DNA from 3 places in the Pseudomonas sp. TSO6 genome. Region 3 is predicted to be linked to each of the others. Evidence: predicted binding sites of a transcription regulator. Region 3 holds the regulator's gene; each other region holds the start of a gene.
The links. Region 3 encodes FliA, which starts transcription of late flagellar genes. Its sites were predicted from a motif close to CTAAAGTTTNNNNNNNNNNNGCCGNTAA; they were not measured.
Positions count from the first base shown of each region.

Region 1: motA (flagellar motor stator protein MotA) is a predicted target of FliA. The motif match lies at 4,092-4,119, and genes of this name have one in related genera.
Region 2: ACN6NG_RS17800 (methyl-accepting chemotaxis protein) is a predicted target of FliA. The motif match lies at 3,338-3,365, and genes of this name have one in related genera.

Region 1 covers NZ_JBLZWV010000069.1:54,276-64,323, reverse strand. Annotated here, with positions in the region: gene serB (phosphoserine phosphatase SerB) at 1-491, shown strand, start outside; gene asd (archaetidylserine decarboxylase) at 791-1,654, opposite strand; gene ACN6NG_RS27195 (rhodanese-like domain-containing protein) at 1,664-2,473, opposite strand; gene ACN6NG_RS27190 (HDOD domain-containing protein) at 2,518-4,053, opposite strand; gene motA (flagellar motor stator protein MotA) at 4,184-5,035, shown strand; gene motB (flagellar motor protein MotB) at 5,039-6,073, shown strand; gene rsgA (small ribosomal subunit biogenesis GTPase RsgA) at 6,247-7,278, opposite strand; gene orn (oligoribonuclease) at 7,431-7,973, shown strand; gene ACN6NG_RS27165 (trimeric intracellular cation channel family protein) at 8,065-8,676, shown strand; gene queG (tRNA epoxyqueuosine(34) reductase QueG) at 8,875-9,939, opposite strand; gene ACN6NG_RS27155 (NAD(P)H-hydrate dehydratase) at 10,005-10,048, shown strand, end outside.
Region 2 covers NZ_JBLZWV010000038.1:9,049-19,096, forward strand. Annotated here, with positions in the region: gene ACN6NG_RS17790 (TetR family transcriptional regulator C-terminal domain-containing protein) at 1-40, shown strand, start outside; gene ACN6NG_RS17795 (MFS transporter) at 225-1,451, shown strand; gene ACN6NG_RS17800 (methyl-accepting chemotaxis protein) at 1,654-3,279, opposite strand; gene ACN6NG_RS17805 (tetratricopeptide repeat protein) at 3,536-3,934, shown strand; gene ACN6NG_RS17810 (alpha/beta fold hydrolase) at 3,977-4,867, opposite strand; gene ACN6NG_RS17815 (DUF1835 domain-containing protein) at 5,094-6,338, shown strand; gene pdxR (MocR-like pyridoxine biosynthesis transcription factor PdxR) at 6,670-8,145, opposite strand; gene ACN6NG_RS17825 (NAD(P)H dependent flavin oxidoreductase family protein) at 8,146-9,912, shown strand; gene ACN6NG_RS17830 (LysR substrate-binding domain-containing protein) at 9,942-10,048, opposite strand, start outside.
Region 3 covers NZ_JBLZWV010000020.1:202,056-212,103, forward strand. Annotated here, with positions in the region: partial or broken gene flhB (flagellar biosynthesis protein FlhB) at 1-953, shown strand, start outside; gene flhA (flagellar biosynthesis protein FlhA) at 1,341-3,470, shown strand; gene flhF (flagellar biosynthesis protein FlhF) at 3,482-4,789, shown strand; gene fleN (flagellar synthesis regulator FleN) at 4,883-5,716, shown strand; gene fliA (RNA polymerase sigma factor FliA) at 5,713-6,453, shown strand; gene ACN6NG_RS06890 (chemotaxis response regulator CheY) at 6,574-6,948, shown strand; gene ACN6NG_RS06895 (protein phosphatase CheZ) at 6,969-7,757, shown strand; gene ACN6NG_RS06900 (chemotaxis protein CheA) at 7,770-10,007, shown strand.

The DNA.
Region 1 (10,048 bases), on a different contig from region 3:
TGGCGCTGCTCAAGGGCCTGGATGTGGGTGTGCTGGACGAAATCGGTGCCTCGCTGCGCCTGACCGAGGGTGCCGAAAACCTGTTCGCCGAGCTCAAGCGCCTGGGTTACAAGACCGCGATCCTGTCCGGTGGCTTTACCTACTTTGCCCGCCAGGTGCAGGCGCGCCTGGGTATCGACTATGTGTTCGCCAACGAGCTGGAAGTGGTCGACGGCAAGGTGACCGGTGTGGCTGTCGAGCCGATCGTCGATGCCCAGCGCAAGGCCGAGCTGCTGCAACAGTTGGCCAGTGAAGAAGGCTTGCAGCTGGAGCAGACCATCGCCGTAGGTGATGGCGCCAACGACCTGCCGATGCTGTCGCTGGCCGGCCTGGGCGTAGCGTTCCGCGCCAAGCCGCTGGTGCGCCAGTCGGCCAAGCAGGCGATTTCCACCTTGGGGCTGGATGGCGTGCTGTACCTGCTGGGCCTGCGCGACCGCGACGCCCGCGGCTAGTTTGCCGTTGTACCTCCAGCGCCTGTGAGATCGAGCGCCGCCCGCGCGGCGCTTCGCAGCACAAGGCTGCTCCTACATCTGTTTCTGGCCAGTCAAGCCTGTACCAGTGCACGCGACCGCCTTGTTTGTCCCACGCGACATCGAGGCGGACGCCAAGGAACCGCGCGCCTTCCCCTCAGAAATCATTGGCCCGAAACAAATGTAGGAGCAGCCTTGTGCTGCGAAGCGCCGCGCGGGCGGCGCTCGATATCACAGGCGCTGGAGAACACGCGCCGATCACCTCGAAGCAAAAAACACGGTCAAGCCTGTGCAGGCGCCGCCAACAGCTGCCCCATGCGCACTGCAGAACCCGCGCCCAGGTTTTCAGCCCACTTCACCTGCTCCGGCCCGAACAGCACGATAGCGGTCGAACCCAGCTTGAAGCGGCCCAGCTCGGCACCTTTCTCCAGGTGGATCGGCGCGCGGCTGGCTTCGTCGTAACGGAAGGTCTTCAGCTCACGCTTGGGTGGCGTCACCAGCCCGGCCCACACGGTTTCGATCGAGGCGACGATCATCGCACCCACCAGTACCACGGCCATCGGCCCGCGCTCGGTGTCGAACAGGCAGACCACGCGCTCGTTGCGGGCGAACAGCTCGGGAACGTTCTCTGCGGTGGTCTGGTTGACCGAGAACAGACGCCCCGGCACATAGACCATTTCGCGCAGGGTGCCGGCCAGCGGCATGTGCACGCGGTGGTAGTCCTTGGGCGACAGGTAGATGGTGGCAAACTCGCCGCCCATGAACGGCGCTGCCAGGGCCGGGTCGCCGCCCAGCAGCTCTTGCGCGCTGTAACCGTGGCCCTTGGCCTGGAAGATGCGGCCGTGCTCGATCGGGCCGAGCTGGCTGACGGCGCCGTCGGCCGGGCACAGGATGGCGCCCGGGGTTTCGTCCAGCGGGCGTGCACCGGGCTTCAGGGCGCGGGTGAAGAAGGCATTGAAGTGCTCGTAAGCGCTCAAGTCCTCGACCAGCGCTTCAGACATGTTTACCTGGTAGCGCTTGGCGAACCAGGCGGTAAAGGCATTCTTGAACCAGCGCACGCGGCACTCGGCGATGCAGCCGGCCAGCCGCGACAGCAGGTGGTGCGGCAGCAGGTACTGGCTGATGATGAACAAACGGGATTTCATGCAGGTTCCTTAAACTTCTACAGGCGTGTCCGGGTGGTTGCCCCATTCGCTCCACGAGCCGGCGTAGGCCTTGACGCGTGGGTAGCCGAGGGCCTTGGCCACCAGATAAGTGAAGCCGGAGCGGCGGTGGGTCTGGCAGTGGGTGATCACTTCCTTGTCAGGGGTGATGCCCAGTTGCTCGAGGACATTTTTGATGTCTTGGCGAATGCGCAAGTGGTCGTTGAGGTCCATGCCGGCGGTCCACTCGAAGTTGATCGCGCCGGGAATGTGCCCGCCCTTGGCAGCCAATACCTTCTCGCCGCTGAATTCCTGCGGGCCGCGGGCGTCCCAGATGACCAGGTCATCGGCGCCCAGGCGGCTTTGCAGGTACTCGCGGGTGGCGGTGGGGGCGTTGTCGATACGCAGGTGCACCGGGCTGTTGACGCTGACGGGCACGTCGGTGGACAGCGTGTCAGCCGGCCAGGCCTGGATACCGCCATTGAGGTAGTGATAGGCCTTGTGACCAATCACGTCGAGCAGCCAGATGAAGCGCCCGGCCCAGCCCCCGCCTTCATCGTCATACACCACATAGACGGCGTCGTCGCGGTGGCCAAGTTCGCTGAACAGTTTTTCCAGCTCGCCCAAGGACGGCAGCAGGCCGGGCGCTGGAGGCTGGCCAAGCTGGGTACGCTTGCCTTCGACAAAGCGTGCGCCGGGGATATGCCCGCTGACATAGCGGTTGGCACTGCTCAGGTCGACCAGGATCAACTGTGGCGAACCCAGGCGTGGCAGCAGGTCCGCGGCTTCGATCACCAGGGGCAGGCCGGAAAAGTCAGTCATCCACGGTCTCCAGTGTGGAAAGAGGGGCGATTGTAGCGCAAGGCTCAGCCCTTGCGGTTGGCAAACACCGACAGTGCCCGCTCGGTGCATTGCGCGGTCTTACCGAAGGCCTGCACGCTGATATCGGCCAAAGGCCGGCAGCCCTGGTCGGCCACCATCAGCATCAGCACCTGATCGTTCACCGCCAGTGAGCGCAACAGCACGTGCTCGCTGCGGAACAGCGCACGCAGCGGGGCCGGCAGCAGGGCCGAAAACTGGCTGTGGTTTTCCGGGGTAATGCGCAGTTGCCCGGCCTGGGCCATCAGCTTCTGCAGCAGCTTGTTTTGCGACACCTGCAGGGCCAGGGCCGCGGCCTCTTTGGGCAAGCCGGCGGTCTGCTGCACGCGCAGGTGGTCGCTGGCCTTGTCCAGGCTCAGCAGCATAAGGCGTTGCATGCCGCAGGCCAGCAGGGCTTCGCGGGCTTGGGTGGCCAGGTGCACGGTATTGGTGAATGGGCTGGGCTGGGCCAGCAGGTCCTGGCACAGCTTGCGCCAACGCGCCAGGTCGTCGCTGCTGGGCGGTGGCGGGGCCAGCATGTCCGGGTGCGGGCGGCGCTGGTACCAGGGCCAGATCAGTGCTTCAGCCGGGTGGAACAGGGCATGCCTGGCGTGGCGGCGCGCACTGGCGGCAGCTTGTTGGTGCACTTGCTGCTGCACGTCTTCTAGCGAGGTCTGCAGGTACAGCGCCGTCAGCAGTTGCCAGCGCAGCAGGTGCGGGTTGTCCCAGCCCACCTGCGCCGCCAGCGCAAGGTTGTTGGCCAGCAGCACGGTGTTGGCCGGCTGGTTGAACCAGCGGCGCAGGCCGGGCTCGGCATCCAGGCGGTGCTGCTGGCTGAGCAGGTCTTCGTCGCGGGCGATGCTCAGCACCTGGGCCAGCTGTTCGCGTTCTTCCAGCAGCAGGCGGTAACCCTGGGTTACCCACTGCGGCAGGCGCCAGTACTCCGCCATGGTCTGGCACAGCGCCATGATGCGCACGCCAAACAGCTCTTCCTCTACCTGGGCGGCGTCCTCGCCTTTGTGGATAACCCGCAGCTCCCAGGTGTCGAGCAGCTTGGGGTAGGCCAGTGCCAGCGGCCAAAGTGGTGACAGGAACAGCAGGCTGCCCCAGTGAATTTCCTGCCACAGCCGTGCCAGGCGGCTGGCGAACAGGCCGCTGGCCTGCTGCGAGGCGTGCTGGCTGATCAGCTGGAACTGGCTGAGCACGGGCGGGATTTCTTCGACCGGCAGCGAGGGCAGGCGCTTGAGCAGTTGCTCACTGCGCTCCAGGCCCAGGCGGTTGAGGGCGACCTCCAGGCTTTCGGCTGGCTCGGCCTGGCTGGCGTTGGTGGGGTGATTGGCTTCGCGCATCACCGATAGTACCAGTGCCGGGCTATCCTGCATCAGTTCGGCGATGTCGCGCAGCGAGCGGCGGCTATCGTGGATGGCAGCCATGACCCGGTCGTAGCTGTGCTTCGGCACGGGGATGCGAACACTCTCTAGCAGCTTTACCCAGGCTTCTAGCGTACGCGGAGCCTGAGCGGGCACCTTGGTTTCAATTGGCATTTTGACATCAGTCCGAACTGGCTTTTCGCATTGAGTGGCTATAGTCTGGCGCAGTTCTGCCGATAAGTAGAAGAAGAGTTTTAAAGCTCCCGTCTCTTCCCCTGACCACGACAGCAAGTGCTTTGAACCTATGGCTAAAATTATCGGCATCATCGTCGTATTCGCGAGCGTGCTCGGCGGCTACGTGCTCTCCCACGGCAAGATCGCAGCGCTGATCCAGCCGTTCGAAGTACTGATCATCGGCGGTGCAGCCTTTGGTGCATTCCTGCAGGCCAACCCTGGCCACATGACCATGCACGTCATCAAGAAGTCGATGAAGATGTTCGGCTCGCGCTTCACCCATGCCTATTACCTGGAGGTACTAGGCCTGGTCTACGAGATCCTCAACAAGAGCCGTCGCGAAGGCATGATGGCCATCGAGGCCGACATCGAGGACGCCGCCGCCAGCCCGATCTTCGCCAAGTACCCGACGGTACTGGCCGACGAGCGCATGACCGCGTTCGTCTGCGACTACCTGCGCATCATGTCCACCGGCAACATGGCCCCGCACGAACTCGAGGGCCTGTTCGACATGGAGCTGCTGAGCATGAAGGAAGAGCTGGAGCACCCGTCCCATGCGGTGACCGGCATCGCTGACGGCATGCCTGGTTTCGGTATCGTCGCGGCGGTACTGGGTATCGTGGTGACCATGGCCTCGCTGGGCGAGGGCGACCAGGCGGCCATCGGCATGCACGTGGGTGCGGCGCTGGTCGGTACCTTCTTCGGTATTCTGGCTGCCTACGGCTTCTTCGGGCCGTTGGCCAAGTGCCTGGAGCACGATGCCAAGGAGGAGCTGAACCTCTACGAATCGATCAAGGCTTCGCTGGTCGCCTCGGCCTCGGGCATGCCACCTTCGCTGGCCGTGGAGTTTGGGCGCAAGGTGCTGTACCCCATGCATCGCCCAAGTTTTGCCGAGCTGGAACAAGCGGTTCGCGGTCGCTGAGTCATGGAAAACAATCAGCCCATCATCGTAAAGCGCGTCAAGCGCTTTGGCGGCGGCCACCACGGCGGCGCCTGGAAAATCGCGTTTGCCGACTTTGCTACGGCAATGATGGCGTTCTTCCTGGTGCTGTGGCTGATGTCCACGGCCACGCCGGAGCAGAAGATTGCCATTGCTGGCTACTTCAAGGACCCGATCGGCTTCTCGGAAAGCGGCACGCCTTATGTCATCGACCTGGGCGGCTCGCCTGAACTGGCGCCGGAGAAAACCATCAACCCGGAAGTGAAATCCGAGCCGATGCCCGAGAGCACGACCCAGCTGAGCAAGGACCAGGTCGAGACCATGGCCGAGCAGGTGGAGCGCGAGCGCCTGGAGTTGCTGCTGCAGGAACTGCAGAACAAGGTGGAAGAGAACCCGCAGCTGCAGAAGTTCAAGGACCAGATCCTGTTCGAAATTACCCAGGACGGGCTGCGCATCCAGATCATGGATGCCGAGAACCGGCCGATGTTCGACATCGGCAGTGCCCGCTTGCAGCCCTACTTTGAAGACATCCTGCTGGCCATGGCCGACACCATCAAGGCGGTGCCGAACAAGATCAGCATCAGCGGCCACACCGACGCCAAGCCGTATGCCGGCAGTGGTGGGTTCGGCAACTGGGAACTGTCGGCCAACCGTGCCAACGCGGCGCGCCGTGCGTTGGTGGCCGGTGGTTACCCGGACGGGCAGGTGGCGCGGGTGGTGGGTTACGCCTCGTCGTCGCTGTTCGACCGCAAGGACCCGTTCAACCCGGTCAACCGCCGTATCGATATCATCGTGCTGACCAAGAAGGCCCAGCGCAATATCGAGGGTGAGCAGGGGGCGCCGGAAGCGCCGGCCGCCGAGCCTGCTGCACCGCCGGCTAGCGGCCCTGTGCCGGGGGCTGCCGCACCGGAAGCCCCAGGGGTAACGGAGCAAGCACCGATGCAACCGCGTGAGCTGCGCCAGAAGCTGAACATCTTTGAAGATGGCACGCTGAAGATGGATGAGGCCAAGGAGCAGTAAACGGCTTTTTTGTGCGGGCGACTGTTCTACACAAAACCTGAACGCTGGCGCGATCACTGTGGGAGCGGGTTTACCCGCGAAGCATCCAGCGCGGTGGATGGCACCGGCGTTGCCGGTGTTCGCGGCTAAAGCCGCTCCCACAGGGGATCGCGGCAAATTTCATTTCAAGCGTTTCAGTAGCTGTCTTCGGTCAGGCTGGCGATGATCGAGCGGTAGCTGTTCATGCGTTGCGGCTTGATGCGCCCCTCGTCCAGTGCCTTGAGTAGCGCGCAGCCCGGTTCGCGGTCATGCTTGCAGTCGCGGAAGCGGCAGGTGCCGAACAGGTCGCGGAACTCGATGAAGCCATCTTCCACGTCGTCGCGGCTGACATGGCCGAGGCCGAACTCGCGGATGCCCGGCGAGTCGATCAGGTCGCCGCCGTTAGGGAAGTGGTACAGCCGCGCCGTGGTGGTGGTGTGAGTACCTTGGCCCGACCATTCCGACAGGTCGCCGACACGGGTGCCGGCATCTGGCAGCAGGCTGTTGACCAGCGACGACTTGCCCACCCCCGACTGGCCGACGAACACACTGATGTGGCCGTCGAGTTGCTGTTGCAGGCGCTGCATGCCGTCACCTTGGTGTGCCGATACTTCCAGCAGCGGGTAGCCCAGTTCACGGTAGACTTCCAGCAGCGCATGCAGGCCGGGGCCATTCTCGTCGTTGATCAGGTCGGCCTTGTTCAGCAGCAGCAGCGGGCGCAGGCCAGCGTGCTCGGCAGCTACCAGATAGCGGTCGATCAGGTTCGGGTGCGGCTCGGGAGCAGGGGCGAACACAATCACGATCAGGTCGACGTTGGCGGCCACCGGCTTGAGTTGACCGTGGTTGTTCGGCCGGCACAGCTCGGTGCTGCGCGGCATCTGCGCCACGATTACGCCGATGCCCTGGTTACCCGCACGCCACACGACACGGTCGCCAGTGACCAGCGCCGGCAAGTTGGCGCGCAAATGGCAGCGGAACACCTGGCCTGCGGTTTCGCCATCCTGGGCTTCAACTTCTACCTGCACGCCAAAGTGCGCGATCACCAGGCCCAGTTGCTCTGGCCCCAGGTCGCCGCCTTCCAGTTCCTGTAGCGCATGCTGCTCGCGTTTGGCGGCGCGAGCGGCGCGCTCGCCCTGGATTTTTTCGATCCGCCAGTTCTGGCGGCGATTGAGCTGGCGTTTGGCCATGAAGTTACCGTGTGAAAGGCCCGGGCAGGGCATTGAAAACGGCTGGCAGTTTAGCACGCCAGGCGCTGGACCATTGCGCTTACCTTCGAAGTGGTGAATGGGCGTGCTTTTGGCCACTAGGCTAATATGACGGCCTATATGAGGAGCCCTGCATGCAAAACCCACAGAACCTGATCTGGATCGACCTGGAAATGACCGGCCTGGATCCGGACAGCGATGTCATCATCGAGATGGCCACCATCGTTACCGACAGCGAGCTGAACACCCTGGCGGAAGGGCCGGTGATTGCCATCCACCACAGTGACGAAGTGCTGGCGCGCATGGACGAATGGAACACCCGCACCCACGGTGCTTCGGGCCTGACCCAGCGCGTGCGCGAGAGCAAGGTCAGCATGGCTGAAGCCGAGGCGCAGACCATCGCCTTCCTCGAGCAGTGGGTGCCGAAAGGCAAGTCGCCAATCTGCGGCAACAGCATCTGCCAGGACCGCCGCTTCCTCTATCGCCACATGCGCAATCTGGAAAACTACTTCCACTACCGCAACCTGGATGTCTCCACCCTGAAAGAGCTGGCCGCGCGCTGGGCGCCAGACGTGCGTGACAGCTTCAAGAAGGGCAACACCCACCTGGCGCTGGACGATATCCGCGAATCGATCGCCGAACTGCGCCACTACCGCGAGCATTTCATCAAGGTGTGAGCCGAAAAGGCGCAGATATTGTATCTGCGCCCCCTTTTGGTGCCCTGGGCAACTGGTTAGACTGCGCGCCTTTCTCGCACGGACCCGCGCCATGTTGTTGATGCTCTACCTCATCGCTATCACCGCCGAAGCCATGACCGGCGCGTTGTCTGCCGGGCGCCGCGGCATGGACTGGTTTGGCGTGGTGCTGATCGCCTGCGTCACCGCGCTGGGTGGCGGCTCGGTGCGCGACGTGCTGCTCGGGCATTACCCGCTGACCTGGGTGAAGCACCCGGAGTACCTGGTGCTGACCAGCTTTGCGGCGTTGCTGACCATTTTCATTGCGCCGATGATGCGCCGCCTGCGCTCGCTGTTCCTGGTGCTCGATGCCCTGGGGCTGGTGGCCTTTACCCTGATCGGCTGCATGACCGCGCTGGAGATGGGGCAGGGCATGCTGGTGGCGTCGATCAGTGGGGTGATCACTGGGGTATTTGGCGGGATCTTGCGGGATATCTTCTGCAACGATATTCCACTGGTTTTCCGCCGTGAGCTGTATGCCAGCGTGTCGTTTGCGGCGGCATGGTTCTACCTGGGGTGCGTGTATTTCAAGGTGCCGGCAGAGCAGGCGATGCTGCTGACCTTGTTTGGCGGGTTCCTGGTGCGGTTGCTGGCGATCCGCTTCCACTGGGAAATGCCCAAGTTCCACTACAACGACCAGCAGTGACACATGGGGCTGCTTTGCAGCCCATCGCCGGCAAGCCAGCTCCCACAGGAACTGCACATGGCTTGAGGCCGATACGGTCGAGGTGGGTGGGAGCCCATCGCCGGCAAGCCAGCTCCCACAGGAACTGCGCATGGCTTGAGGCCGATACGGTCGGTGTGGGAGCTGGCTTGCCGGCGATGGGCCGCAAAGCGGCCCCCGTTATTGAATGCCGTGTCGGGCCAATGCCCACTCCACATGCTCGCGCACCAGTTCTGATTCATCCTCGCGCCGGGCCTTCAGCGCCTCGATCACAGGAATGGTGGAAGGCGCATTGCCCAACCCCACCGCCAGGTTGCGCAAGAACCGCTCATACCCCGCCCGCCGCAACGGCCCGCCCTCGGTCTTGCGCAGGAAGGTGCGCTCATCCCACAGGAACATCTGCGCCAACTCGGCATTCTCCAGCCCATGCCGCGGCTGGAAGTCCTGTTCCTGGGTGTGCTTGGCAAAGCGGTTCCATGGGCAGACGATCTGGCAGTCATCGCAACCGAACACCCGGTTACCCATCATTGAGCGCAACTCGACAGGGATCGCGCCCTTCAGCTCGATGGTCAGGTACGAGATGCAACGCCGCGCATCCAGCACATAGGGCCCGACAAACGCCTGGGTCGGGCAGATGTCCAGGCAGGCCTGGCAGCGCCCGCAATGTTCGCTGGTCGTCGCGTCGTCCACCGGCAACGGCAGGTCGACAAACAGCTCGGCAAGAAAGAAGTAACTGCCCGCCTTGCGGTTGAGCAATAAGGTGTTCTTGCCGATCCAGCCCAGCCCGGCCTGTTCGGCCAGGGCCTTCTCCAGCACAGGGGCACTGTCGACGAATGCGCGGTAGCCGAACGGGCCAATGGCTTCCTGGATGCGGTCGGCCAGGAACTGCACGCGCTTGCGCACCAGCTTGTGGTAGTCCCGGCCCAGCGCATAGCGCGATATGTAGGCCTTTTCCGGCTGTGCCAGGCGCTGCGCCATCTGTGTGTCGCCGGGCAGGTAGTCCATGCGCAGCGACACCACACGCACCGTGCCGGGAATGAGTTGGTCGGGGTGCGCGCGCTTGCTGCCGTGCGCACCCAGGTACTCCATCTCGCCCTGGTAGCCGGCATCGAGCCAGCGCTGCAGGTGGTGTTCGTGTTCGCCAAGGTCGACCCCGGCGATGCCGACATGGGCAAAACCGAGTTCCTGGCCCCAAATCTTGATCGATTGGGCCAGTTGGGCGAGGTCAGGTGTGCAGCTGGACATGGATGGGCAAGGCAATACGGGCTCAGGTGCGTATAATTCTGCCAGACATTGGAGCCTTTGACCCCATGCTGCAGACCAAACACCCCAGCCATGCCCCGCAACAGCTCAG
Region 2 (10,048 bases), on a different contig from region 3:
TGTCGTACCGGTAAAGCAAACGGCTGTGACACCGCGCTGAAACTTGGCTTCGTGGCCCCGCAACGCAATACTTTCCGCTCTAAACCAGGCGTTTCATCGATTGCGCTGATGATGACTATCAAGCGGCCTGCCTGTCGGCCTGGCGACGCCATCCCTATAATCGCCTGCAAATCCCTCCGCTCCTGCGCCTGCTACAGGCGACATCCCTCATGGAACCGACCCCCATGCCAAGCAACCGCCAGGCCCCTCGCGGCCTTCCCGAACATAATCAACAAAGTGTCACGCAGCAATGGCTGGCAATCCTCTCGGTCGCCGTGGGTGCCTTCGCCCTGGTCACCAGCGAGTTCCTCCCGGTGGGGGTACTCAACGATGTGGCCAGTGACCTTGGCATCAGTGCAGGCCTTGCCGGCCTGATGGTGACGCTGCCCGGTATCATGGCCGCGCTGGCCGCGCCGTTGATTTCCGTGGGGGTCGGCGCGATGGACCGGCGCTACCTGCTGATCGGCCTGACGCTGATCATGATCATCGCCAACACCATCGTGGCCTACGCCGTCGACTTCAACCTGCTGTTGGTCGGCCGCGTGCTGCTGGGTGTCAGTATCGGTGGCTTCTGGGCGACCGCCATCGCCCTCAGCGGCCGCCTGGCCCCAGACGGCATGGGCGTGGCCAAGGCCAACTCGATCATCATGGCCGGCGTAACCCTGGCGACCGTAGTGGGCGTGCCCGTGGGCACCTGGCTGAGCGGCCTGATGGGCTGGCGCATGACTTTCCTGGTCACCGCCGTGGTGGGCATACCGGTGCTGCTGGCGCAGGTATTCCTGCTGCCGCGGCTGCTGCCGGAAAAGGCTATTCGCATCAGCGACCTGCCAGCCTTGTTCATCAACCCGCAAGCGCGGGTCGGTTTGATCGCCGTGCTGCTGATCGGCCTGGCGCACTTTGCCGCGTACACCTATGTTGCCCCGTTCTTCAAACAGAATGCCGGCTTTGACGGGCCTACGATTGGCTCGCTGTTGCTGCTGTATGGCGTAGCCGGGTTCATGGGTAACATTTTTGCGGGCTACGCTGCCAACCGCAGCGTGCGGCATACGCTGATGCTGGTCGCGCTAATGATTGCTGTCAGCACCGCCCTGTTCCCGCACTTCGCCACCGGCATGACGGGCGCCGCCATGCTGATCGCGCTGTGGGGCTTCGCCTTCGGTGCGTTCCCGGCCTGCGCCAATATCTGGATGTTTGTGGTGGCGCCCAAGGATGTTGAACGTGGCATGCCGCTGTTCGTGGCCATGTTCCAGGTGATCATTGCGCTGGGCTCGTTCTTCGGCGGCCAGGTGGTCGATCATATGGGCACCGCAGTGCTGTTGAGCCTGGCTACCGCGTTGGTGGGCTGTGGTTTTGTCACCGTGCTGGTGCTGGGGCGCAACGTCAGCAATAACCTTGCTGCTCAGCCGGGCTGAGCAGCTGCCCAAAGCGACTGCGAAAAGCTTGAGCTGTCGGCACCGAGGCGCCTGCTTCGCGGGCCCCTCTCACAAGTACAGCGCCGGCTTCGGGCCGCGCTGTACTTGTGGCAGCAACTGTCTTGCACAATTCTTGACCGCTGGCGCAATCACTGCGGGAGCGGGCTTGCCCCAAGTACAAACCGCAGACATCGTTTACATTTCAAACCCTGAACCGCCCCACCAATGCCGTCATCTCGCCCACCAGCCCCGACAGCGCCTTGCTCGCCTCGCTGGTCTGCTGCGCTCCCGTCGCCGAGTTGATCGACAGCTCGCGAATGTTCAGCAGGTTGCGGTCCACTTCCCGCGCCACTTGAGCTTGCTCTTCGGCCGCACTGGCGATGACCAGGTTGCGCTCGTTGATTTCGCCAATCGCACTGTAGATACCTTCCAGCACCTGCCCCGAGGCCAGGGTCACGTCCAGTGTCGACTGCGCTCGGTTGGTGCTGGCCTGCATCGAAGCCACCGCCGCTTCGGTGCCCGCCTGCACGCGGCCGATCATCTGTTCGATTTCCTGGGTCGATTGTTGCGTGCGATAGGCCAGCGTACGCACCTCATCCGCCACCACCGCAAAGCCCCGCCCGGCCTCACCGGCACGGGCCGCCTCGATGGCAGCATTGAGCGCCAGCAGGTTGGTTTGCTCGGACACCGAGCGGATCACTTCCAGTACCTTGCCGATATCCCGTACCTGCCCCACCAGTTGCTCCAGGTGCGCACTGCTGGTCTGGATCTCGCGGGTCATGGCCTCGGTGCCATCGATGTTGTCGCTGACTTGCTGGCGGCTTTGTGCGGCCAGCTGGTTGGACTCGCTGGTGGTCTGCGAAGTGGTGATGGCGTTGCGCGCAACCTCCTCCACGGCTGTGGTCATTTCGGTCACAGCGGTAGCTGCCTGTTCCAGTTCTTGCCCCTGCTGACGCAGGTTGCTGGCGCTTTCCTCGGTGACAGCGTTCAACGCAGTGGCGGCTGCGTCCAGCTGCCGGGCACAGTGGTTGATCTGCCCCAGGGTGTCGCGCTGGCTCTGCTGCATGCGCTGCAGCTCATGGAACAGCTGGCCGATCTCGTTGTTGCCCTGCCCTTGCACCGGCACGCTCAGGTCGCCACCGGCAATGCGCTGGAAATGCCGACCGGCTTCACGCAGCGGGTGCAGCACACGCTGGGCAATGAAGGCCCAGCACAGTGCAGCCAGCAGCAAGGTCACCGCCAGCAGCCCCAGGCTCAGCAATTGCGCACGCGCCAGGCGCCGGTCGGACTCCAGCATGATCTGCTGGCCACGTTCGTTCAGTGCGCCAACCAGCTGCTGGCGTAGCGCTTGCAGCCGGCCCATGGCATTGCCGGCATCGCTGTTGACCTTGAAGTACTGCTCGAGCGAGCGCTGGCGGGTCGCCTCACGCTGCCCGGCCACCGCCCTGGCGTATTCGGCAAAGGTAGCCTGCAGCTCGGTTGCCAACGTGCGCAGGGCTGGCTCGCGGGCGTTTTCGACAAATTCATCGACCAGCTTCTGGCTCTTGTCGTTCAGCTCGACCGACAGCGCCATGCGCTTGCCTGCACTCTCCTCATGGCCCCCCAACTGCTCGATGAAGCCCGAGGACACATTGGCGCTGGAACGAATTGCCATCAACAACGCATTGTTCAACCGGTCGGACTGGTGTGCGGTCTGGTCCAGCTCGGTGATCTGCTGGTCGCTGCCCACTGCTGCCCACCAGGCACTGACAGTGGAAAACAGCAGGGTCAGGCTGAAAAGCGACAGCACCCAGAACATTCCGGTACGTATTTTCAGGTTGGCAAGCATGCGGGCAGTACTCCTTGTTGGCACCACTTCTGGTCGAAATTCGACGGTGGGTGTGCTGCTATCGGAGGTGCCGGCGCAGGCTTGAGGCGCAGGGAGTCGGTTATGGGCGGTAACCGAACAGATGTTGCCGGCAGAGGCCGGGAGTTGAAGATCGCGCTATTCAGGGGGGGAACTTCAACCCTTGCCAACGGTCGATAGCGTCCCCTCGCCCCCTATCGGCAAAGGGCTTGCCAACGACCTGCCGAGTTTACTGCCAATGCCCAGCACTTCTGTTCTGTCAGCCTTGCTCCTGTTGTTCAGCGTCGCGGCATCAGCCTATGCACAGGCTGGCGAGCGCTCGGCGCCTGCACGCAGCAACAATGCCTCGACCGTGCTGATCGAGACGGCTTCGCAGCAGTATGCCGACGGCCAGCTCGACCAGGCGGCGGCCACCCTGGAGCGAGCGCTGCACATACAGCCGAACAACCCGGCAACCTTGCACTACCTGGGCGTTCTTCGCCTGCAGCAAGGGCAGTATGAGCAGGCAGAAACCCTCGCGTTGCGCTCCAACCTGCGTGTAGGCGCAAACCGCGCCCTGCGCAATCGCAACCTGCAGCTGATAGAGGCCGCGCACAGCGCCCAGCACTCAGGCATGCTGCCAACAGCTGCACACTGACGGCCGGTCAGACGCTGCGACTTACTTGCCCCAAGGCCAACTTCAGCGATCGAGGAAGCCGACTACCGCCTCCGCGAAGGCCTGCGGTTGGTCCAGCATCACAAAGTGGAAGCTGCCATCAATACGTTTGAAGCTGATGTTTCGCGTCCCTGCGTAGGCGTTTGCGAAGGTTGCATCGACGCTGGCAGCGGGTATGCCATACAAGGGGTCATAGGCATAGACGACCTGCACCGGCGACTGGATGCTGCCAAGCTCCGGGCGCAGGTCGGTGGTCATCAGTTCATAGGTGGCATCGGCTACCGCCCTGCGGTCCGAGCGCAGCGCGGCTTCGACCAGTGCCGGCCTGGCCGCAGTGGTCTTGGCCAGCCGGTCGATGGCTGTGCGCTGCATGGCTTCGGCCTGCGCTGCCGGGGCCAGCAGCATCCCATCACGGAATGCCGCAGCCTGCGGTGCAGCCGTTTCGGCAGTTGCCGTGGGGTCGATCAATAACGTGTAAAACGGCAGCGCATCGACAACCATCAGCCGCCCTACCTCCTCGGGGTGGCGTGCGCCAAGCATCAGCGCCACCTCACCGCCCAGCGAATGGCCAATGACGGCCGGCGCCTCAAGGCGCTGGCTGCGGATATAGCCTGCAACCGCCTCGGCCACCGGCGCGGCAACGCGCCCGTCCACAGCGGGCACGGCAGGCAAACCGGCAAAGCCTGCAACCTGCACCAGATGCAGACGATGCTGCTGGCGCAGTGTGCTGGCCAGCCCCGCCCACACCTCACGGGATGAAGCCAGCCCGGGGATCAGGATGACGTCTGGCCCGGTACCCTCGACCGTTACCGAAATACGTTCGCCAGCCATAGGTACTGGCTGGCTTGGCGCGGCCAATACCGAGCCCAGTGCCAAGCTGGTGCCGATTGCTGCAAGCAGGGTGCGTATGCGCATGGTCGCCATTCCTTTGACTTCGACGGAGAAAAGCCCGCCACTATAAGGGGCATGGCAGCCCATGGGAAAACTATCGTTTGCAACCCGCTGCGCTGCACCGTTAAAGTCGGGGCCTGGGCGCCGGCTGCGCCTGCGGTCCGCGCGAAGGGGTTGCCCGAGCCACGCGTCACTACATTCCCATACCAGCTCCCGGCTTGTCGGCGGACCGAGCCCCTAAGGAGTTGGCATGCCCGCCATAAATGCTTCACGCCACCACGGCTTGCTCGACCTGCCTGCCCTGCGCAAACGCGCCAAGCGCTTGCTGACCCAACTGAAAAACCACCAAGCCGACGACGCCCGCGAGCAATTGCGCACGCTTGGCCTGCCCGGCCCCGACTACCGGCTTGCCGACACCCAATGGCTGGTGGCCCGCGAGGCCGGCTTTGCCAGCTGGCCAAGGCTCAAGGCCCATGCCGATGCCGTGGCGTTCGCAGCACGCCACCCCGGTTTTTCTGCCGATGACGAGGCTAACGTGCAGCACTGGCGCTGCGGCAACGACATCGCCCACAGCTTGCGCACCGCCGGGTTTGCCGGCGCTTTCCAGATGTTCGACGACCCCATGGTCATGGGCCCTGTACCGGCGCTGCCCGACGAGCAGTACTGGCAGGTGCGCAGCGCCTACGTGCAACAGGCGTTCAAGCTGAGCCCCTTGGACCTGGAACAGCGCCAGGCGGCGCAGCGTAGCGCACTGGCCGGGCTGAACCGCGACAGCGAAATTGTGCTGTGGTGCGAGGCCGACGCTTACGACCAGCTGTTCCTGATTCGCGTGCTCGCCAGCCTGCCCGGCCTGCCGCGTCGGCTTGAGCTGATCGAAATTGACCAGGTGCCCGGTATCGAGCGTTTCATCGGCATCGGGCAACTGGCCCCCGACCTGTTGGCCTGGCTGTGGCCGCAACGTCGCGCACTGGGTGAGGATGCACTGGCCCTGGCCCGCGAGGCATGGGCGGCCTACACCGCACCCAATCCAAAGACCTGGGCAGGCCTCGCTGACCACACGCACCCGGCCTTGCCGTTGCTCGGCGGGGCATTGGCGCGCCAGCTACAGGAGCTGCCGGGGGCACAGGATGGATTGAGCCTTACCGAACGCCTGCTGCTGCGCGTGTTGGCTTCACGCGGCGAGCTACCGGCCGGGCGCGTTTTTGGCCAGTTGATGATGCAGGATGACCCGCTGCCTTACCTAGGTGACCAGATGTTCCATGTGCTGTTGCAGCCGTTGATCCACGCGCCCCAACCGCTGCTGCTGGAAGGCCCGGGAGAGGCCTGGGCGCAGCGACCGCTCCGGCTGACCCCGCTTGCCGAGCAAGTGCTTGAAGGCAAGGCTCACTGGCTTGATCACAACCCTGCACAGCGTTGGGTTGGCGGGGTGCTGGTGGATGCGGCTGACAGGCCTTGGGTAGTGACCGACCAAGGCGAGGTGTGGCAACGCCGATAACCTGCTCAACCCCAGGGCCGCTGTGCGGCCCATCGCCGGCAAGCCAGCTCCCACCTGGACCGCATTGACCTCAGGTCTTGTATTACTCCTGTGGGAGCTCGCTTGCCGGCGATGAGGCCAGTCCAGGCGGCACCAGACATTTGAATCACCGTGGCCGTGAAATCACCTTTCTGCTGCCTGCGCCAGGCGCTGTACGGCCCATCGCCGGCAAGCCAGCTCCCACCTGGACCGCATTGACCTCAGGTCTTGTATCACTCCTGTGGGAGCTGGCTTGCCGGCGATGAGGCCAGTCCAGGCGGCACCAGACAATTGAATCACCGCGGTCGCGAAATCACCTTTCTGCTGCCTGCGCCAGGCGCTGGGTGGCCTGCCGGATCTCATCCACATCCAGCGAAGCAAAGCCCAGGCGCAAGGCATTCTCGGTATGACCAAACGGCGAGAACTGGCGACCGCTGCGCACCACCAGGTCCAGCGCCAGTGCCTTGTCGACCAACTGGTCCACATTGATCGTGTCGGCAAACCGCACCCACAGCGCCAGCCCACCTTCCGGCTCCTGCACGGTAATCTGCTCGCCGAACGCCTCGTGCAGGCACGCCAACAGGGTCTGCCGACGCCGACGGTACTCGCGGTTGACCCGGCGCAAGTGCTTCTTCAGCTCGCCATCGTTGATCAAGTCCGCCAGCATCCGCTGCATGACCGCATCGCCCTGCCCCAGGGTCAGCGTCGCCCTGCGCTCCAGCACTGCTGTTACCTCCACCGGCGCGACGATATAGCTGCAACGGAACGTGCTGCCCAAGGGCTTGGACAGTGTGCCGATGTAAATCACATGCCGCTGCTGGCGATCGCTGGCCAAAGGCAGATAGGGCCGCCCGGAAAAGTGGTATTCGTAGTCGTAGTCTTCCTCGACCACGCAGAAGTCGTGCAGCCGCGCCAGCTCCAGTAACTGCTGCCGGCGCCCGGCTGGCAAGCTGACCGTGGTCGGAAACTGGTGATGGGGCGTCAGATACATCATCCGCACCTTGTGCTGCCGGCACAGGGCATCGATCTGGTCCACCCGGCAACCCTCATGGTCCAGGTCCACGGTCACCAGTCGGGCCCCCAACTGGCGGAAAATCTCCCACGCCGGCGGATAACTCAGGCGCTCGACCAGCACCGCATCCCCCGGTTTGAGCAACACGCTGGCCAACAGGGTCAGCGACATCTGCACACCCTGGGTCAGGCAGATATGCTCGGCGCCAACGTTCAGGCTGCGGTTGTGCCTGAGCATGTCGGCCAAGGCGGCGCGCAGGTAGAGGCTGCTGCAATCACTGCCGTGGCGCACGCTGTTGCTGGCAAAGCTGTTGCGCAGGGCATTGCGGTAATAGCGATGCAGAACAGCCTGGGGCAGCAGGCGATGGTCACAGGCACCATTGTCGAAGAACAAGGCCTCTGGCCGCCCCTGCTGCGCTGCAGCCCGTTCGTTTGCCTCGAAATAGGCAACGGCGGGCTCCTCTGGCAGCGCCAAGGCGAAGGAGCGCGAGGCGGCGGGCGCCGTGATTGTGCCAGTCGCCAGCTGCTGGCTGACGAAGGTGCCCCGGCGCTGCACGCTCTGCAGCCAGCCTTTGGTTTCGGCTTCCTCATAGGCAAGGATCACCGTCTTGCGGTTGACGTTCAGCAGTTGCGCCATCTCCCGCGTGCCCGGCAACGGCGTGCCAGGGCGCAGGCGGCCCTCGCTGATCGCGGCCACCAGGCCCTCGACGATCTGCCGGTACGAAGCCTGCGCCCCATCGAGCCTGAGCAGTGGCTGCCATTTGCGAAGCTGGACCATGTGAATTATCCAAAACTGGAGGTTCTGCTGGTCCTGGACTATAGCAACAATCGAACCTTCAATTGCCCCGAGGTGTTCATGCAAAACCGCCACGTCATCGAATTGTCGCCCTCGGGCAAAACCTTCGAAGCCAGCCACGAGCTGCTGCTCGACGCCATGCTCGCCAGCGGCCTGCCGGTACCGTTCTCCTGCCGCCGCGGCGCCTGCGGGTCCTGCAAGGTCAAGGTAGTGTCGGGGCAGTATCAGGACAAGCAGCGAGATGCGGACACCCCCGCGCCCTGCTACCCCCTGGCCGCCGACGAGATGCTGCTGTGCCAGAGCCACGCTTGCAGCGACATGCGCCTGGAGATCCCCGGCTGGTCCCTGGATGCCCCGTCGCTGGCGTTCCACGCGCAGGTTCACAGCAAGCGCGAACTGAGTGCAGATATCGTCGAACTGGTGCTGCACCCTGCTCAACCACTGGAAGTGCGGGCTGGCCAGTACGTAAGGTTCCGGCTCGACAACGGTGACAGCCGCTGTTTCTCCGTCGCCAACCTGCCCGCTCAGGACCAGGGGCAACTGGTGTTTCACATCCGTAAGGTCAGCGGCGGCGTGTTCACCGAAGGCCTGCTGCCCACCCTGCAAGCCGGTGCCGTACTTAAGCTTGAAGGGCCGGTCGGCGCCTGTACCTGGCAGCACGAAGGGCAACGCCCGCTGGTGCTGTTCGCCACCGGCACAGGTTACGCCGGTATCAAGCCATTACTGCTGACGGCCCTGGCCCACGCTGTCGAGGTCACGCTGTACTGGGGTGGATCATCGACGGCGGACTTCTATGACCGCGCGTTTCTCGAACAGGCCAGCCATGAACACCCCAACTTTCGCTGGCACCCGGTGCTCTCGGCTGAGGCACGGGTGCAGCAGGTGGCGTTGGGCCAGGCGCATCAGTGGGCCGACACCCAGGTCTATGCCTGCGGCAATGCCGCCATGATCAGCCAGGCCCGCGAACTGTGCCTTGCCGCCGGCGTACAACCCCACCGATTTGTCGCGGAGGCCTTTGTCGCCAGCGGCGCACTGGCACCCCAGGCTGCAACCGCCAACACCCTGCACCCAGAGCTGGAAAAGGTCGGCCCACGCTACTCGCTGGATGGCATGCTCGCTGCCCGCGAGCAGTCAGTGCGGTCGGTGGCCGCGATCGCCAGCCAACTGCGCGTCGGCATGACCACCGCCCAGGCACTGGAGATGGCTGCGCAAACCTTGCAGGCAATGGGCGCGTCTCACACCTGGCACCCCACTTACATCCGCTTCGGCGACGACACCGTGCGTACACCGCGGCAAGGCATCGACCCGCATCGTGTATTACGTACTACAGACATTGTCGTCGTCGACGTCGGCCCGGTATGGGATGGCTACGAAGGCGACTATGGCGACACCTTCGTGTTTGGCCAGCACGACCTGCACCACGCCTGCGTCAAGGCACTGCACGAGGTGTTCGACGAAACGCGCGAGGCCTGGGGCCATGGTTTGACCGGACGCGAGCTGTATGACTTCGCCGAACGCAGTGCCCAGGCCAAGGGGTGGCAGCTGGAACGCAACCTGGCCGGGCATCGCGTCGCCGACTTTCCGCATGTGCTGTATGGCCAGGACAAGCTGGCCGAGGTGGAAATCGTCCCGAGCGAGGTGGTGTGGGTACTGGAAATACAGTTGTGCCACCCCACCGAACCGATCGGGGCGTTTTTCGAAGACATTTTGATTGCTGAAGGCAAGCAGACCATGGCAAGGGTCGCTTGACCGACCCTGCAAAACCGGGCGCATGTCGATCAATCCAGGTTTACAGGCCGGGGCCGGTGTTCTTGCAAAACCGTCTGTTCCACCTGCTGCTCGAACCACTTCAGCACGGCTTGGCAGGCGGGGTGGGCAACGCCGC
Region 3 (10,048 bases):
GCAAGCGCGATGCCCGCGAGAAAGGCGAGATCGCCCGCTCCAAGGAGCTGAATACGGTGGCGGTGACCCTGGCTGGCGCGGGTGGCCTGCTGGCATTCGGCGGTCATATGGCTGAGACGTTGCTGAGCATCATGCGCATGAACTTTAGCCTGACCCGCGACATCATTGTCGACGAGCGGGCCATGGGCGCCTTCCTGCTGGCCTCGGGCAAGATGGCGATATGGGCGGTGCAGCCGGTGCTGATCCTGCTGTTCGTGATTTCCTTCGTGGCACCTATTGCCCTCAGCGGCTTCCTGTTCTCTGGCAGCCTGCTGCAGCCAAAATTCAGCCGCATGAACCCGTTATCGGGGATCAAGCGCATGTTCTCGATGAATAGCCTCACCGAGCTGCTCAAGGCGCTGGCCAAGTTCTTCGTGATCTTGGTAGTCGCGGTGGTGGTGCTGTCCAACGACCGCCAGGCTTTGCTGGCGATTGCCAATGAGCCGCTGGAGCAGGCGATCATCCATAGCCTGCAGGTGGTGGGTTGGAGTGCCTTGTGGATGTCGGCCGGGCTGTTGCTGATTGCCGCGGCCGACGTGCCGTTCCAGCTGTACCAGACGCACAAGAAAATGAAGATGACCAAGCAGGAAGTGCGCGACGAGTACAAGGACAGCGAGGGCAAGCCCGAGGTCAAGCAACGCATTCGCCAGCTGCAGCGCGAGATGTCGCAGCGGCGCATGATGGCAGCGGTGCCGCAGGCCGATGTGATCATCACCAACCCGACGCACTATGCGGTGGCCCTGCAGTACGACCCGGAGAAGGGCGGGGCGGCGCCGTTGCTGCTGGCCAAGGGTACCGACTTCATGGCCTTGAAGATTCGGGAGATTGGCGTTGAGCACAAGATCCAGATCCTCGAATCGCCGGCGCTGGCGCGGGCGATCTACTACTCCACCGAGCCAGAGCAGGAGATCCCCGCCGGCTTGTACCTGGCCGTGGCGCAGGTGCTGGCCTATGTGTTCCAGATCCGCCAGTACCGCGCCGGCAGGGGTAAGCGGCCAGAGCCGTTGAAAGAAGATTTGCCGATCCCGCCGGACCTGCGCCGCGACAGCTGACCTGATCCCGCAGCGTGGGCCTCACACGGGCTCTGTGGGAGCGGCCTTGTGTCGCGATAGGGCCGCAAAGCGGCCCCAGGGTTTCGGCATCACGGCAACATTTTTGGGGCCGCTCTGCGGCCCTATCGCGACGCAAGGCCGCTCCCACAATGAAACTGTGCTTGTCCTCTGGCAAAGTTGGAAGGCTTCTTGCAAAGCCACGCCCAGGCGCCCCTTGGGCGTCAAAGTTTTGCATCAAGAGGACTCGCGGTGGATCGCACTCAGTTAATCAGCAACGCCCGCAATAACCTGGCCGGTCTCGGTCGGGGCAACCTGGGCGTGCCGCTGCTGCTGCTGGTGATGTTGGCAATGATGATGTTGCCGATACCGCCGTTCCTGCTCGACGTGTTCTTCACCTTCAACATCGCCTTGTCGATCGTGGTGCTGCTGGTCTGTGTGTACGCCCTGCGCCCACTGGACTTCGCCGCCTTCCCCACCATCCTGCTGGTGGCCACGCTGCTGCGCCTGGCGCTGAACGTGGCGTCCACCCGCGTGGTCATGCTGCATGGCCAGGAGGGCCACGGCGCTGCCGGTAAGGTGATCCAGGCCTTCGGTGAAGTGGTGATCGGCGGCAACTACGTGGTCGGTGGCGTGGTGTTTGCCATCCTCATGATCATCAACTTCGTGGTGGTGACCAAGGGTGCCGGGCGTATTTCCGAGGTGAGCGCGCGTTTCACCCTCGACGCCATGCCCGGCAAGCAGATGGCCATCGATGCCGACCTCAACGCCGGCCTGATCGACCAGGCCCAGGCCAAGCACCGCCGTGCCGAAGTGGCGCAAGAGGCGGAGTTCTACGGCTCGATGGACGGTGCCAGCAAGTTCGTCCGCGGTGACGCCATCGCCGGCCTGCTGATCCTGTTCATCAACCTGATCGGCGGCATGCTGATCGGCATGTTGCAGCACGGCATGAGCTTCGGCGATGCCGGCAAGGTATACGCCCTGCTGACCATCGGTGACGGTTTGGTGGCGCAATTGCCATCACTGCTGCTGTCCACCGCTGCCGCGATCATGGTCACCCGCGCCTCGGGCTCCGAGGACATGGGCAAGCTGATCAACCGGCAGATGTTCGATTCGCCCAAGGCCCTGGCGGTGTCCGGCGGGCTGATGATCGTCATGGGGCTGGTGCCGGGCATGCCGCACGTGGCCTTCCTCGGCCTTGGCCTGCTGGCCTGTGGCGGCGCCTACCTGGTGTGGAAGAAGCAGAACAAGGTGAAGCTGGAGGCGCAACAAGAGGCGCAGCGCCAGCAAGACCTGTTGCCCTCGCCGCAGCGCGCGCTCGATACCAAGGAGCTGGGCTGGGACGACGTGACGCCTATCGACATGATCGGCCTGGAGGTCGGTTACCGGCTGATCCCGCTGGTCGACCGCAACCAGGGCGGCCAGTTGCTGGCGCGGATCAAGGGTGTGCGCAAGAAGCTGTCCCAGGACTTGGGTTTCCTCATGCCCACCGTGCACATTCGTGACAACCTCGACTTGCAGCCCAGCGCCTATCGCCTGACCCTGATGGGGGTGATCCTGGCCGAAGCGGAGATTTACCCGGACCGGGAGCTGGCGATCAACCCCGGGCAAGTGTTCGGCACCCTGAACGGCATTGCCGCGCGTGACCCGGCGTTTGGCCTGGAGGCGGTTTGGATCGACGTCGGCCAGCGTTCCCAGGCGCAGTCGCTGGGCTACACCGTGGTCGACGCAAGCACCGTGGTGGCCACCCACCTCAACCAGATCCTGCAGAAGCACTGCCATGAGCTGATTGGCCACGAAGAGGTTCAGCAACTGCTGCAGGTGCTGTCCAAGGCATCGCCTAAACTTGCAGAAGAGCTGGTGCCGGGTGTCATTTCCTTGTCGGGCCTGCTCAAGGTGCTGCAAGCACTGTTGTCGGAACAGGTGCCGGTGCGCGATATTCGCAGTATTGCCGAAGCCATCGCCAACAACGCCGGCAAGAGTCAAGATACCGCCGCGCTGGTGGCGGTGGTGCGCGTCGGATTGTGTCGCGCCATCGTGCAAAGCATTGTCGGCGTTGAGTCGGAGCTGCCAGTGATTACCCTGGAGCCAAGGTTGGAACAGATTTTGCTCAATAGTCTGCAAAGGGCCGGGCAAGGTCAGGAAGATGGTGTTCTTCTGGAGCCGAGCATGGCCGAGAAGCTGCAACGTTCGCTGATCGAAGCGGCCCAGCGCCAGGAAATGCAGGGCCAGCCGGCCATCCTGCTGGTCGCCGGCCCGATCCGCGCCATGCTGTCGCGTTTCGGTCGCCTGGCTGTACCGAATTTGCATGTTCTGGCGTATCAGGAAATACCGGACAACAAGCAAGTCACCATCGTTGCCACCGTGGGCCCTAACGGCTGAGGTAGTGGATAATGCAAGTTAAGCGATTTTTCGCCGCCGATATGCGTCAGGCCATGAAGCTGGTCCGTGACGAGCTGGGCGCCGATGCCGCGATCATTGGCAACCGCCGCATTGCCGGTGGTGTCGAACTGACGGCCGCGCTGGACTACAAGCTGTCCGCCCTGGCTCCGCGCGTGCCCAACGCCGAGCTGGAAGAAGAGCTGCGCAAGACCCATACGCGCATCGCCACTGCCCAGGCCGAGCTGGACCACCGCCAGGACAGCAGCGACAACAACCGCCAATTGTTTGCCGGGCAGTCGCTGACGGCCGCCGAGCCGTTGATCGAGCCGCATGTCGATGCCCCTGAGGCTGCCGCTGCCCCTGCTGCGGCGCCGGTCGACCCGCGCTTGTTCGATGCCATGCGCTCCGAGCTGTCGGGCCTGCGCGAGCTGCTGGAAGTGCAGCTCGGTTCGCTGGCCTGGAGCCAGCTGCAGGGCAGCAAGCCACAGCAGGCCAACCTCTGGCGCCGGCTGCAGCGCATCGGCCTGTCCGGGCCTATCGCCCGTGAGTTGCTCGACCTCACCGCCGAGATCGAAGAGCCTCGCCAGGCCTGGCGCATGCTGCTGGCGCACCTGGCGCGGATGATCGAAATCCCCGAAATCGAACCGATCGAAGAGGGTGGTGTAATTGCCATGGTCGGCCCGGCCGGCATGGGCAAGACCACCACCCTGGCCAAGCTGGCTGCCCGCTACGTGCTCAAGTATGGCGCGCAAAACCTGGCGCTGGTGAGCATGGACAGTTTTCGTATCGGCGCCCAGGAGCAGCTCAAGACCCTGGGCCGCATCCTCAATGTGCCAGTGACCTACGTCGACCCGGGCCAGTCGCTGGCTGCGGCACTGGAGCCACTGCTGCGCAAACGCGTCGTGCTGATCGATACCGCCGGCCTGCAAGCCAGCGACCCGGCACTGCGCATGCAGCTGGAAACCCTGGCCGGGCGTGGCATTGCCGCGAAGAATTACCTGGTGCTGGCTACCACCAGCCAGAAGCAAGTGCTGACCGCCGCCTACCACAGCTACAAGCGCTGTGGCCTGGCCGGTTGCATCCTGACCAAACTGGATGAAACGGCAAGCCTTGGCGATGTGCTGAGCCTTGCCATCAGTCATGAACTGCCCGTGGCCTACCTCACCGACGGCCCGCGCATTCCTGACGACCTGCACCTGCCGCGTGGCCACCAATTGGTGTCCCGTGCGGTCAATGTGCAGCAGCAGGACGAGCCCAGCGAAGAGGCCATGGCCGACATGTTCGCTGATCTCTATCACAACCCCCGACGGGCGGGTTGACCATGAAGCGTGTGCAAAGTAGCTATGCCAAGGGGTACGCAGAATTGCCCCACGTGTGGCCTGAGTCCCAGCGAGACAAGGTAAAGAACAGACATGGGTAGCATGCATCCCGTACAGGTGATCGCCGTGACCGGTGGCAAAGGTGGCGTCGGCAAGACTAACGTTTCAGTGAACCTGTCCCTGGCGCTGGCCGAGCTTGGCCGCAGGGTCATGCTGCTGGACGCCGACCTGGGCCTGGCCAACGTCGACGTGTTGCTGGGCCTTACCCCCAAACGTACCCTGGCCGATGTCATCGAGGGGCGCTGCGAGCTGCGTGACGTGATGCTGCAGGGCCCTGGCGGTGTGCGCATCGTACCGGCGGCCTCGGGCACCCAGAGCATGGTGCACCTGGCCCCGGCCCAGCATGCAGGGCTGATCCAGGCGTTCAGCGAAATCGGCGACAACCTCGACGTGCTGGTGATCGACACTGCGGCGGGTATTGGCGAGTCGGTGGTCAGCTTCGTTCGCGCTGCCCAGGAAGTGCTGCTGGTGGTGTGTGACGAGCCCACCTCGATCACCGATGCCTACGCCCTGATCAAACTGCTCAACCGCGACTACGGGATGAATCGTTTCCGTGTGCTGGCCAACATGGCGCAGAGCCCGCAGGAAGGGCGCAACCTGTTCGCCAAGCTGACCAAGGTCACCGACCGCTTCCTCGACGTTGCCCTGCAGTACGTGGGCGCCGTACCGTACGACGAGTGTGTGCGCAAGGCAGTGCAGAAGCAGCGCGCCGTGTACGAAGCCTTCCCACGCTCCAAGTGCGCGCTGGCCTTCAAGGCGATTGCCCAGAAGGTTGACAGCTGGCCGCTGCCGGCCAATCCGCGCGGCCACCTGGAGTTCTTTGTCGAGCGCCTGGTGCAGCCCACCAGCGCGGGCCCCGTGCTATGAACGCCAGCGGCTTCAAGATGTACAGCCGGGCAGCGAAAGACGGCCAGTACGAGCTGATCGAACGCTACGCCCCGCTGGTGAAGCGCATTGCCTACCACCTGTTGGCGCGGTTACCGGCCAACGTGCAGGTCGAGGACCTGATCCAGGCCGGCATGATCGGCCTGCTTGAAGTGGCCAACAAATATGACGCCAGCAAAGGCGCTAGCTTTGAAACCTATGCCGGCATCCGCATCCGCGGGGCCATGCTGGACGAGGTGCGCAAGGGCGACTGGGCACCGCGTTCGGTGCACCGCAACACCCGCATGGTCAGTGACGCGATGCGTGCCGTTGAAGCCAGAACAGGCCGGGACGCTAAAGATCATGAAGTTGCTGCCGAACTCCAATTGAGTCTCGATGATTACTACGGGATCTTGAACGATACCTTGGGCAGCCGCCTGTTCAGCTTTGACGACCTGTTGCAGGACGGCGAGCACGAAGGGCTGCATGAGGATGGCGCCAGTGGCCATGTCGAACCTGCGCGTGGCCTGGAGGACGAACGCTTCCAGGCTGCCCTGACCGAGGCCATTGCCAACCTGCCGGAGCGTGAGCGCCTGGTACTGGCGCTGTACTACGACGAAGAGCTGAACCTCAAGGAAATTGGCGAGGTGCTTGGGGTCAGCGAGTCGCGGGTCAGCCAGTTGCACAGCCAGTGTGCCGCGCGCCTGCGTAGCCGCCTGGGGGAATGGCGGGCACGTTGAGCCCGGTGTCGTTGCAGTCGTTTTCCACGTGCGTTATCCACGTTGTACCGAATTGAATGAGTGCGTGCCCGGTAGACCGGGCGCGTTTGAGACTGCTTGGAGGTCTAATTGGACAAGAACATGAAAATCCTCATCGTTGACGACTTTTCGACGATGCGGCGGATCATCAAGAACCTGTTGCGTGACCTGGGCTTCACCAACACCGACGAAGCCGACGATGGCATCACGGCGCTGCCGATGCTGCAAAGGGGCGCCTACGACTTCCTGGTGACCGACTGGAACATGCCCGGCATGTCCGGCATCGACCTGCTGCGCAAAGTGCGTGCCGACGATCAGCTGAAGACCTTGCCAGTATTGATGGTGACCGCTGAAGCCAAGCGCGACCAGATCATCGAAGCGGCCCAGGCCGGCGTCAATGGCTATGTGGTCAAGCCGTTCACCGCTCAGGTGCTCAAAGAAAAGATCGAGAAGATCTTCGAACGCGTCAACGGCTGAGTCACGTCAGGGGGCGCGCCATGGATTCATCACAAACGTCTTTGGGGGAGTTCGAATCGACCCTGAAGAAACATGCCCAGGAGTTGGTCGAAAGCCTGGAACGGGGCCGTTTTGGCGAGGCGGTACAGCTGATTCACGAGCTGAACCAGACCCGCGATCGCGGCCTGTACCAGGAAGTCGGCAAGCTGACCCGCGAGTTGCACAGCGCTATCGTCAGCTTCCAGATCGACCCGACCATCCCGCAGGCCGAGGAGGTGTCGCAGATTACCGACGCTACCGAGCGCCTGTCGTACGTGGTCAAGCTGACCGAGGGCGCGGCCAACCGCACCATGGACCTGGTCGAGGCAAGCACCCCGGTGCTCAACGACCTGGCCAGCGAAGCCAAGGCGCTGAGCACCGACTGGCAGCGCTTCATGCGCCGCGAAGTGGCTGCGCCGGAGTTCCGTGACCTGGTCAAGCGCGTCGACAGTTTCCTGACGCACAGCGCTGAAGGTAACCGCAAGGTTGCCGGGCATCTCAACGACATTCTGCTGGCTCAGGACTATCAGGACCTGACCGGCCAGGTGATCAAGCGCGTCACCAGCCTGGTGACCGAGGTGGAAAGCAACCTGCTCAAACTGGTGCTGATGGCCAGCCAGGTCGACCGCTTTGCCGGTATCCAGCATGACCACGATCAACTGCGCGCAGAAAAAGATGCAGAAAAACATCCGACTCGGGGTGAAGGTCCGCAGATTCATGCCGATAAGCGTGAAGACGTTGTGTCCGGTCAGGACGATGTCGATGATTTGCTGTCCAGCCTGGGTTTTTAAGGAGCACGTTTGATGAGCTTCGGCGCCGATGAAGAAATCCTCCAGGATTTCCTGGTAGAAGCCGGCGAAATTCTTGAGCAACTGTCCGAGCAACTGGTCGAGCTGGAAAGCCGACCTGACGATGCCGACCTGCTCAATGCGATCTTTCGCGGTTTCCACACTGTAAAAGGGGGCGCCGGCTTCCTCCAGCTGAACGAGCTGGTGGAGTGCTGCCATATCGCCGAGAACGTGTTCGACATCCTGCGCAAAGGTGAGCGCCGGGTCGATGCGGAACTGATGGACGTGGTGCTTGAAGCACTGGATACGGTCAACAGCATGTTTGGCCAGGTGCGCGAGCGCGCCGACGTAACCCCGGCCACCCCCGAGTTGCTGGCGGCCTTGTCGCGCCTGGCCGAACCCGGTGGTGCCGAGGCCGCTGAAGCGCCTGCGGCACCGGTAGCCGAGCCGCCGGTTGCGGCCATGGCCCCTGCCGATGACCAGGACATCACCGACAGCGAGTTTGAACAGCTGCTCGATTCGCTCGACGCGGTCAAGGCGCAAGCCGCGGTCGACGAGCAGATGCAGGGCGAGACCATCAGTGGTGCGGGTGACGAAATCACCGACGCCGAGTTCGAGTCGCTGCTCGACCAGTTGCACGGCAAAGGCCAGTTCAGTGTCGAAGCTGCAGTACAGCCGGTCGTCGCACCCGCAGAAGCGGTAAGCGACGAAATTACCGACGAAGAATTCGAATCGCTGCTCGACCAGTTGCATGGCAAGGGCACGTTCCAGGCTGATGCCTTGCCTGCCGTCAAAGCACCGGCGCCGGTCGCGGTTGACAACAGCGCCGCTGGCGACGAAATCAGCGAGCACGAGTTCGAGGCCCTGCTGGACCAGTTGCACGGCAAGGGCAAGTTTGGTGGTGACGTTGCTGCGGTCGAGGCCCCGGTTGTGGCCAAGGCGCAAGCGCCTGCCCAGGCCTTGGCCGACAGCCAGCCGGTGGCCAAGCCAGCCGCTGCTGCGCCGGCGCCTGCGGCCGCCAGCAAGCCTGCGCCGGCCCCCCGTGCGCCGGCGCCGGCCGCCGAGAAGCATGCCGTCAGCGAAGCGGAAACCACCGTTCGCGTCGACACCGCGCGCCTGGACGAGATCATGAACATGGTCGGCGAACTGGTGCTTGTGCGTAACCGCCTGGTGCGCCTGGGCCTGAACAGCGGCGACGAGGCCATGTCCAAGGCCGTGTCCAACCTCGACGTGGTCACTGCCGACCTGCAGACGGCGGTGATGAAAACCCGCATGCAGCCGATCAAGAAAGTGTTCGGCCGCTTCCCGCGGCTGGTACGCGACCTTGCCCGCCAACTGAAAAAAGAGATCAACCTGGAACTGGTCGGCGAAGAAACCGACCTGGACAAGAACCTGGTCGAGGCCCTGGCCGACCCGTTGGTGCACCTGGTGCGCAACGCCGTCGACCATGGTGTCGAGATGCCCGACGAGCGTGAAGCTTCGGGCAAGGCCCGCACCGGACGCGTGGTGCTGTCGGCCGAACAGGAAGGTGACCACATCCTGTTGTCGATCTCTGATGACGGCAAGGGCATGGACCCGAACATCCTGCGCGCCAAGGCCGTGGAAAAAGGCCTGATGGACAAGGATGCCGCTGATCGCCTGAGCGAATCTGACTGCTACAACCTGATCTTCGCCCCAGGCTTCTCGACCAAGACCGAAATTTCCGATGTGTCTGGCCGTGGCGTGGGCATGGACGTGGTGAAAACCAAGATTTCCCAGCTCAACGGCTCGATCAACATCTACTCGGCCAAAGGCCAGGGCTCGAAGATCGTCATCAAGGTGCCGCTGACCCTGGCGATCATGCCCACCCTGATGGTGATGCTGGGCAACCAGGCATTCGCCTTCCCGCTGGTCAACGTCAACGAGATCTTCCACCTCGACCTGTCGCGCACGAACGTAGTCGACGGCCAGGAAGTGGTGATCGTGCGCGACAAGGCGCTGCCGCTGTTCTACCTCAAGCGCTGGCTGGTACAGGGCCAGGTGCACGAAGAGCAGCACGAGGGTCATGTAGTGATCCTGTCGGTCGGCACGCAACGCATCGGCTTTGTCGTCGATCAACTGGTTGGCCAGGAAGAAGTGGTAATCAAGCCGCTGGGCAAGATGCTGCAGGGCACCCCGGGCATGTCCGGGGCCACCATCACCGGTGACGGTCGCATTGCGTTGATTCTCGACGTCCCGAGCATGCTCAAGCGTTACGCCGCGCGGCGTATTTGATTTCGGTGGCGCACCCTGGCGGGTTGCGCCGCCTAATGGAG